DNA from 2 places in the Streptomyces sp. NPDC040610 genome. Region 1 is predicted to be linked to the other one. Evidence: riboswitches for the same ligand, from Rfam matches in the RefSeq annotation. Region 1 holds a riboswitch; the other holds the start of a gene.
The links. Region 1 has a riboswitch for cyclic di-AMP ahead of ACZ6AA_RS20950 (transglycosylase family protein). Riboswitches for the same ligand answer to the same signal wherever they lie in the genome.
Positions count from the first base shown of each region.

Region 1 (4,003 bases):
CGTCCCACACGTTCGCGTACCAGGGCCGGTCCGCCGCCGCCTCGTCACCGCGGTGGTCCGCCGCGGCCGCCGGGTCGATGACGGTGAACCCGGTCTCGCCCGGCATCACATAGTGCAGCCGGTCCCGGACGCGCTGCTCGGCGTACGCGTCGTCCTGCCAGCGGGCCTTCTCGTCGCGCAGGCGCTCCACGTTCTCGCGGTGCTCGGACTGCTTCTGCCGCTGCTCGGCGATCTCGGCGCGCTGCGACACGTACTGCCTCATCGGATAGGCGAGCGCCACGACCAGCGAGCACACGACGAGCACGAGGAGCGCGGCCCGGCCGGTGAGCCGGGAGCGGCGGGCCTGGCGCTTGGTCTGCGAGCGGTAGACGCGCTCGGCGGTCTGCTCGCCGAGCAGCCGCAGCCGGGTCGCCGTGGAGAACCGGTCCTTGTCCCGGACTTTCCCGGCCATGTGTCTCGCCTCCCCAGTACGCGCGTACGTCCCCGCACACGGTACGGGACCGAGTACGGGGACGTACGTACGACTGGCTAGGGCTTGGCCCGCGAAGCGGCTCAGCCCTTGAAGCGGGGGAACGCGCTGCGGCCCGCGTACACCGCCGCGTCGTCGAGGATCTCCTCGATGCGAAGCAGCTGGTTGTACTTGGCGACGCGGTCCGAGCGGGCCGGGGCGCCGGTCTTGATCTGGCCGCAGTTCACGGCGACGGCGAGGTCGGCGATGGTGACGTCCTCGGTCTCGCCGGAGCGGTGCGACATCATGCACTTGAAGCCGTTGCGCTGGGCCAGCTCGACGGCGTCGAGGGTCTCGGTCAGCGAACCGATCTGGTTGACCTTCACCAGGAGGGCGTTGGCGGAGCCCTCCTCGATGCCGCGGGCCAGGCGCTCGGGGTTGGTGACGAAGAGGTCGTCGCCGACGATCTGGACCTTGTCGCCCAGCTTGTCGGTGATGACCTTCCAGCCCGCCCAGTCGTCCTCGAACAGCGGGTCCTCGATGGACACGAGCGGGTACGCCTCGACGAGCTCGGCGTAGTACTCGGTCATCTCGGCGGCCGAGCGGGACTTGCCCTCGAACTCGTACTTGCCGTCCTTGTAGAACTCGGACGCGGCGACGTCGAGCGCGAGCGCGATCTGCTCGCCGGGGACGTAACCGGCCTGCTTGATGGCCTCGACGATGAGGTCGAGGGCGGCGCGGTTGGAGTCCAGGTTCGGCGCGAAGCCGCCCTCGTCGCCGAGGCCGGTCGACAGACCCTTGGTCTTCAGGACCTTCTTCAGCGTGTGGTAGACCTCGGCGCCCCAGCGCAGCGCCTCGGAGAAGGACTCCGCGCCGATCGGGGCGATCATGAACTCCTGAATGTCGACGTTGGAGTCCGCGTGGGACCCGCCGTTCAGGATGTTCATCATCGGAACGGGCAGCAGGTGCGCGTTCGGGCCGCCCAGGTAGCGGAAGAGCGGCAGGTCGCTCGCCTCGGAGGCGGCGTGGGCGACGGCGAGGGAGACGCCGAGGATGGCGTTGGCGCCGAGCGAGCCCTTGTTGTCGGTGGCGTCGAGGTCGAACATCGCCTGGTCGATCAGGCGCTGCTCGGTGGCGTCGTAGCCGACGAGCTCCGGGCCGATCTGCTCGATGACGGCGAGAACGGCCTTCTCGACGCCCTTGCCGCCGTAGCGGTTGGCGTCTCCGTCACGCAGTTCGATGGCCTCGAAGGCGCCGGTGGAGGCGCCGGACGGAACCGCGGCGCGGCCGGTGGACCCGTCGTCGAGGCCGACCTCGACCTCGACCGTGGGGTTGCCTCGGGAGTCCAGGATTTCCCGGGCTACGACGACGTCGATGGACGGCACGAGCATCTCCTTCTGGGATGTGACGCTAGGGGCGCATGGCGTGCACCACTGGGGGCGCGGGCTTGCGCATGGCTTGCATGGTCTTCATCGGCCCTGCGTCTCCTGAGCCTAACGGGCCCGGGAGCTTCGGCCAGCCGACCGCCCGCCCCGTGGGACGGCCATCGGGCCAATTCCCTGGGAATCAGGACGGAACCACAGGTTCTTACCGGTCGGTAGCTTCGCCCTGGGCGTACTTCGGAGCCGCCGGGGCACCCGGCAGGGCCGCCCCGGACAGCACCTCGCCCCGGTGCGTACGGGGGATACGCGCACCGGGGCGAGGGAGACCCGTGGGGACGGGGGCGCTCCGCGGGACGGAGCGGGGGCGCTGTCCGGACGGGCCGGACAGGCGCGGGTCGGGCTCAGCCTCAGCTGAGGTGCAGCTGCTGGCCCGGGTAGATCATGTCGGCGTCGGAGATGATGTCGCCGTTGAGCTTGTAGACCTTGTGCCAGCCGCCCTTGACGTCGTGCTCGTCGGCGATCTTGGACAGGGTGTCGCCCGTCTTGACCTTGTACTCGCCGTCGCCCTTCTTCACGACCTTGCCGGTCGGGGTCTGGACGGTCTTCTTCGACTCGGTCTGCGGGGCGGCCTGCTGCGGCTTCGGCTGCGGCTTGGCCTGCTGCTGCGGCTGAGCCTGCTGCTGCGGCTGCTGCTGGGGCTTGGCCTGCTGCTGGGGCTGCGTCTGCTGCTGCGGCTTCTCGGCACCGCCGCCGTTGTACGGGGCGCTGGTGAGGCCCACGCCACAGCTCGGCCAGGCACCCTTGCCCTGGCCCGCGAGGACCTTCTCGGCGATCTCGATCTGCTGGGCCTTGGAGGCCTTGTCGGCGGTGGCCGCGTACTTCGTACCGCCGTAAGCGGCCCAGGTGGAGGCGGAGAACTGCACGCCGCCGTAGTAGCCGTTGCCAGTGTTGATGGACCAGTTGCCGCCGGACTCGCACTGGGCGACCCGGTCCCACTGGTCGACGGTGGCGGCGTTCGCGGTACCGGCGGCCATCAGCGGGGCGGCGACGGCAGCGCCGGTGACACCGACGACGGCGGCCGCGCGGGTGGCCTTGGACGGACGACGGTGCTTGCCCTTGCCGGAAAGCAGCATGGAGTGATCCCCTCACCGACGCCTGCGAGGTGAGCTGTCGGGTTCGGGCGGGTGAGTGCCCGGCCGTACGGCTTCCGTACGACTTCACCCCTAGCCGGTCCTGCGCGTCGTGCGGCCACTGGCCGCTCAACGCGTGGGCCCGGCGCTTACCTTGGGTCCCCCGCTCCTGCCTTCGGCGCTCGAAGCGACGACTGTTCCCGTCCGGCCGTTGGCAGGATTCGGCGTACCGACCGGCGGGGCCCGCTGTGGCGAGCGGTCACGACCGTAGACAGGCAATCACCGGAATTTCAAAGACGATCAGGGCTTCTGAGACCCATCTCTCACTTGCCTCTCACCGTCTTTAAACCGGACATTCACCGCGAACTGCCAGTCAATTTCCGCTCCGCAAGGCCTACTTCCGGTCCGCCTCCGCGGCCTGTTCCTCGCTCAGGTCGAGTCGCTGACCGGGGAGGATGAGATCCGGGTCACCGCCCACGGTCCGCTTGTTCTCGGCGTAGAGGGTGGACCAGCCGCCGTCAAGGTCGTGCCGGTCGGCGATCTGCGAGAGGTTGTCGCCGGAGCGGACCGTGTAGGTGCCCGCGGGGTCACGGGCGTCACGCGCGTCGCGCCCTTCACCGCGCGACGCGTGGCGGCCCGCGGAGCCCGCGCCGCCCTTCTCCGCCTCGTCGGCACTGGAGCCGCGGTGGCGGCCCGAGGGAAGGCCGGAGGAGTCCTCGGAGCCCTCCGCGGAGTCGTCGGCGCCCGACGGCTCACGGCCCGCTTCGGACTCGGCGTCGGGCGAAGTGGTGCCGCGGTCGCCGGACTTGCCGTCCTCGTCCGCCGAGCCCTTCTCGCCCCTCTGTCTGCTCTTGTCGCGTTCGTCACTCTTGCCGGCCGAGCTGTCGCTGTCGGGCTTGCGGTGCTTGCCGGTCTCCTCGGACTTTCCGTCCTCGGCGTCCGCGCCGCGCTCCTCACCCTTCGCGTCGGCGGAGTCCTCGGCGCCCTTGCCGTCCTTCCCCTCGCCCTTCTCGCCCTTCTCGCCGTCCTTGTCGCCCTTGGAG
Region 1 covers NZ_JBVIXA010000005.1:496,811-500,813, reverse strand. The annotation lists gene ACZ6AA_RS20960 (FtsB family cell division protein) at 1-451, opposite strand, end outside; gene eno (phosphopyruvate hydratase) at 553-1,839, opposite strand; gene ACZ6AA_RS20950 (transglycosylase family protein) at 2,238-2,963, opposite strand; cyclic di-AMP (ydaO/yuaA leader) riboswitch at 2,968-3,151, opposite strand; gene ACZ6AA_RS20945 (LysM peptidoglycan-binding domain-containing protein) at 3,355-4,003, opposite strand, start outside.

Region 2 (4,003 bases), on a different contig from region 1:
GGTAGCGCAGAAGAGGCGGCACAGGAATCTGTTTCTGAGTCAGTCGGCCTCGTGCGCGTGGAGCCAGTGCCCATGGGTGCTAAGCCTTTCGGCTAGGCGAATGCGAGCGTCTGGGCCTTCGTGGCCTGGTGTCCGCGGTTGGCGGGTCTGTGTCTTGGGCCCGGCGGTGAAGTGGAGCCTGCTCTGTGTATCTGGCTGGCACGTAGGCTGGCCTGGGGATCAGTGGTCACTTGTCTCGGCGTGCTTCTGCGGTCTGAGGGCACAAAGTCCGGGTGGCGGTGGTGAGGGTAATCGGGGCAGGGCGAGGGAAGCGGGAGGCGGCGGCGTATGGGCATGGATGTTCTGCACTGGAGCGGATACTCGAGCGTGCCGTGGAAGAACGGCGGTGGTGTGACCCGCGAGGTCGCATCGGGTGCGATGCGAGTGTCGCTGGCCTCGGTGGAGCCCGTGGACGGTTTCGACTGGCGGGTGAGCGTCGCGGACGTGGGCACAGAAGGGCCCTTCTCTTCCTTTCCCGGGGTCGATCGCGTGATCACCTTGGTCGAAGGGGAAGGCATGGTCCTCACCGTGGACGGCACACGACAGCCGGTCGCGCTGTTGGCCCCGTTCTCCTTCTCCGGTGACGCAGCGACAGGCTGCGAGCTGAAGGCGGGCGCGGTCCGCGACTTGAACGTGATGACCCGCAGGGGCCGGGCGACGGCGCATGTGCAGATCCTCCCCGTCATCGGTGTGCGGGCGGTCACGGTGGCGTGCACTGTGGGTGAGATCGTCTTTGTCATGGCGGTCACCGGAGGGATCAGTGTCACTGCACCGGGCGCACCGGAGGCTGTGCTCGGCCGTCTCGACTGCGTACGTCACGAAGGGCCGGGAGCGCTGGCCCTGTGCGGCGATGGCATCGTGGCCGAGATCAGGATCGCCCCGGCGCGCTGACGGCCCCGGTGCGCCTGCAGTGCTGGCGTGCTGACCGTACGGACCGGCCCGTTGTCTTGTGCGGGTTTCTGGGTGGTGTGTGTCGGCGTTGGTTTCGGCTGGTGGTGCTGGTCTGATGGGTCTCCGGGATGCTCGTGATGTGGCGTCATGCGCTGCGGGTCGAAGGGCTGTTGGACCGCGTGGAGCGCCGATGGTCCGGGGAGAGCTGCGCATACAGGTGGCCGGTGCGTCCAGGGTGCACCCGGTAGTTGTGGCATCGCGCTCTCAGTCTTCCCGTTGGCCGGTTTTCCCTATTGGTTATTGGTCTGATGGGTCGCCAGATTCTCCGTCTTCTTCGTTCTTCGGTGGATTCGATGGGGTTGATGGGCCGTTAGGTTCTGCGCAGTCTTCTGTCGTCGATGCCTCGTCAATTTCTTCTGGCTGGGTCCGGGGGAACCATCCATGCGTAATGTCCGTCTTTGCGCTGAAAAGCTGCTCCTTCGGGCATTGGTGGCGTACGGGAAGTGTCGCCTGCATTGCGGAAAGTGGGTACGAAATAGCGTGCTCTGATCTGCCGTCGGGTCGTATTCCAGCCCGTATGCCGTCCGGTGAAATGAGTCACACGGGGAGGCGGTGGCTTCGGGGGCTGTAGAGCGCGCTTCCGTTCTGCGCAAAGAAGGTTGGAGTTTTTGATCAAAGAAGGTGAGGGGCGGCAGTCGTCAGGAATGGGGCTCGTTCATTCCTTCTTTGAATTCTGCTCTTGTTCCGTCCGGGTTTCCTCGCCTAACGTCACCGTCAATCCGGATGGAACGCCGAATCCTGCCGCTGTCCGGAAACCTTCCTACCCACTTACTTACGCACGGCAGGAGCGGGGGACCCAGGTAAGACGCCGGTCCGGATTCCGGAGCGGCTCGGGGTGAAGTCGCGCGCCGTGCGACCGGACATCTCCCGTCCGAACCCGACAGCTCACCTCGTAGGCGACGGAGAGGAATTCGTCATGCCTGCAAAGGGAAAGCACCGCCGCCCCAAGTCCAGCCCGCTCAGCCGGGGCATCGCTGCCGCAGGCACGGGCGGGGCCGTGCTCGCGCTGCCGGTGCTCGGCGCGGCCGACGCTGCCGCGGCGCAGTCCGGGACGGTCGCCCGGCCCGCCGCGGCGCCCAGGACGTACGTCGTCGAAGCGGGTGACTCTCTCTCCAAGATCGCCCGGGAGCACTCCCTGAGCGGCGGCTGGGAGAAGCTCTACCAGGACAACCGCGGCACTCTGGGCGGCGACCCGGGGATGATCCGACCCGGTCTCAAGCTCACCCTCGGTGCGAAGGGTCCGGCCGGGCGGGCGGATCGGTCCGAGCGTGACAGCGCGGTCGCCGCCGAGCCCGCCGTTGCCCCGGCGAAGAAGTCCTACACCAACGATCTTGACGGCTGGATCAAGGAGTCGCTCGACATCTTGGCGCAGCATGGCATCCCTGGTTCCTACGAGGGCATCCACCGCAACATCATGCGTGAGTCCTCTGGTGATCCTCTGGCCACCAACAATTGGGACTCCAACGCTGTCGCGGGAACGCCGTCCAAGGGGCTTCTGCAGGTCATCGACCCGACTTTTGCTGCCTACCGTCTGCCCGGGACGTCGTTGGACAGCTTCGACCCGGTCGCCAACATCACCGCTGCCTGTAACTACGCGGCCGACCGGTACGGGTCGATCGACAACGTCAACGGTCCGTACTAGACCCCTCGGCCTGGCTCGCCCGCCGTGAGTACCTGTTCCTGGGCTGGGGCGCAGGGCGCAGTCCTCCCTCGCCGCGCAGTTCGTGGTCTGCGCCGCGCGGTTCGTTCAGGGGTGAGGTGGTGATCGCGGCGCCGAAGGGGCGGGGGGTGGTGTTGAGCAGGTCGGCGGGGTTCTGGGATCGGGTGATGAGGTGGTGGTGCAGGGGTGTTGGCACGGGATGTGGGGCGCCTTCTTCAAGGGTCCATGGTCCGTCGTGGCGGCCGGCGGGGTCCGGAACGGGCGTACGGGCGGTGGTGGTTGGGCGTTGGGCTCGCCGCGGAGCTCCCGGCACCCCGGACGGTACGCCGCTCACATGTGGCCCGAGCCCGCCTCGAGGGGCCGTGTGGAGCGTGTCGGCGTCGCGGTGCCCTCTTGACCCCACTGCGGCGTCGCGGTTGCATGCTTGCGGTCCTCCGGTGAGGAACCGGGGGAGAAACCGTGTTCTGACTGGGGGGAAAATGAGCGGGAAGACGAGCCGGAGCGCTACCAGACGTGTCCGGGCCGGGCTGAGCACGGCGGTCGCGGTCTGTGCGGTCACCGTGCTGCTGGCCCAAGGCGCCGCGGCCGAGCCCTCACCCGCGTCCGGGCCCGCGGGCGGCCACGCGACCGGTGTCGAGAGGATCAGTGTCGCCGCCGACGGCACCCAGGCCGATGGCCATTCCTCCCACGCCTCGATCACGCCCGACGCACGCCACGTCGTCTTCTCCTCGTCGGCGAAGAACCTCACCCCCGACGGCACGACGGGAGACAGCCGGGTCTACGTCCGCGACCAGCAGACGCGGCAGCCCCGGCAGATGGGTGCCCTGCCCCCGCTCCAGCCCCCGGTGATCAGCGGTGACGGGCAGTACGTTGCCTATCCGGTGCAGTGGATGAACAACGTGCGGATCCGCCAGTACCAGGTGAGCACCGGCAGGACGGTCTCCGCGGACTGCTCGGCCTACAGCTGCAACCAGCCGGTGCTGAACGCGGACGGCCGCTACACCGCCCTCGTCGTCCACCTCAGGCAGCCCTCCCCCAGCCAGCGCATCGAGGTCCACGACGGGAGCACCGGCGCCAAACACACCGTCGCCCGCCTGGAGCACACCCAGCCCTCCAGGCCCTCCCTCAGCGGCGACGGCCGCTATGTCGCCTACCAGGACGCCAAGTCCCAGGACGTCTTCGTGTGGGACCGCACCGGCGCCACCATCGGCCCGATCGAAGGTCCTTCCCAGGCGGCGGCACTCGTCCAGCTCAGCGACGACGGCAGCAAGGCCGTCTACCTCTCCGGCACCGACACCTACGTCCACGACGTGCCCTCGGGCACCGCCCAGCTCGTAGCGGGCGTGCGGGGTG
Region 2 covers NZ_JBVIXA010000016.1:1,660-5,662, forward strand. The annotation lists gene ACZ6AA_RS35685 (HutD/Ves family protein) at 334-930, shown strand; cyclic di-AMP (ydaO/yuaA leader) riboswitch at 1,746-1,904, shown strand; gene ACZ6AA_RS35690 (transglycosylase SLT domain-containing protein) at 1,907-2,632, shown strand; gene ACZ6AA_RS35695 (TolB family protein) at 3,130-4,003, shown strand, end outside.
Region 2: linked by a shared signal. The riboswitch ahead of ACZ6AA_RS35690 (transglycosylase SLT domain-containing protein) and the one ahead of ACZ6AA_RS20950 (transglycosylase family protein) in region 1 are both predicted to bind cyclic di-AMP.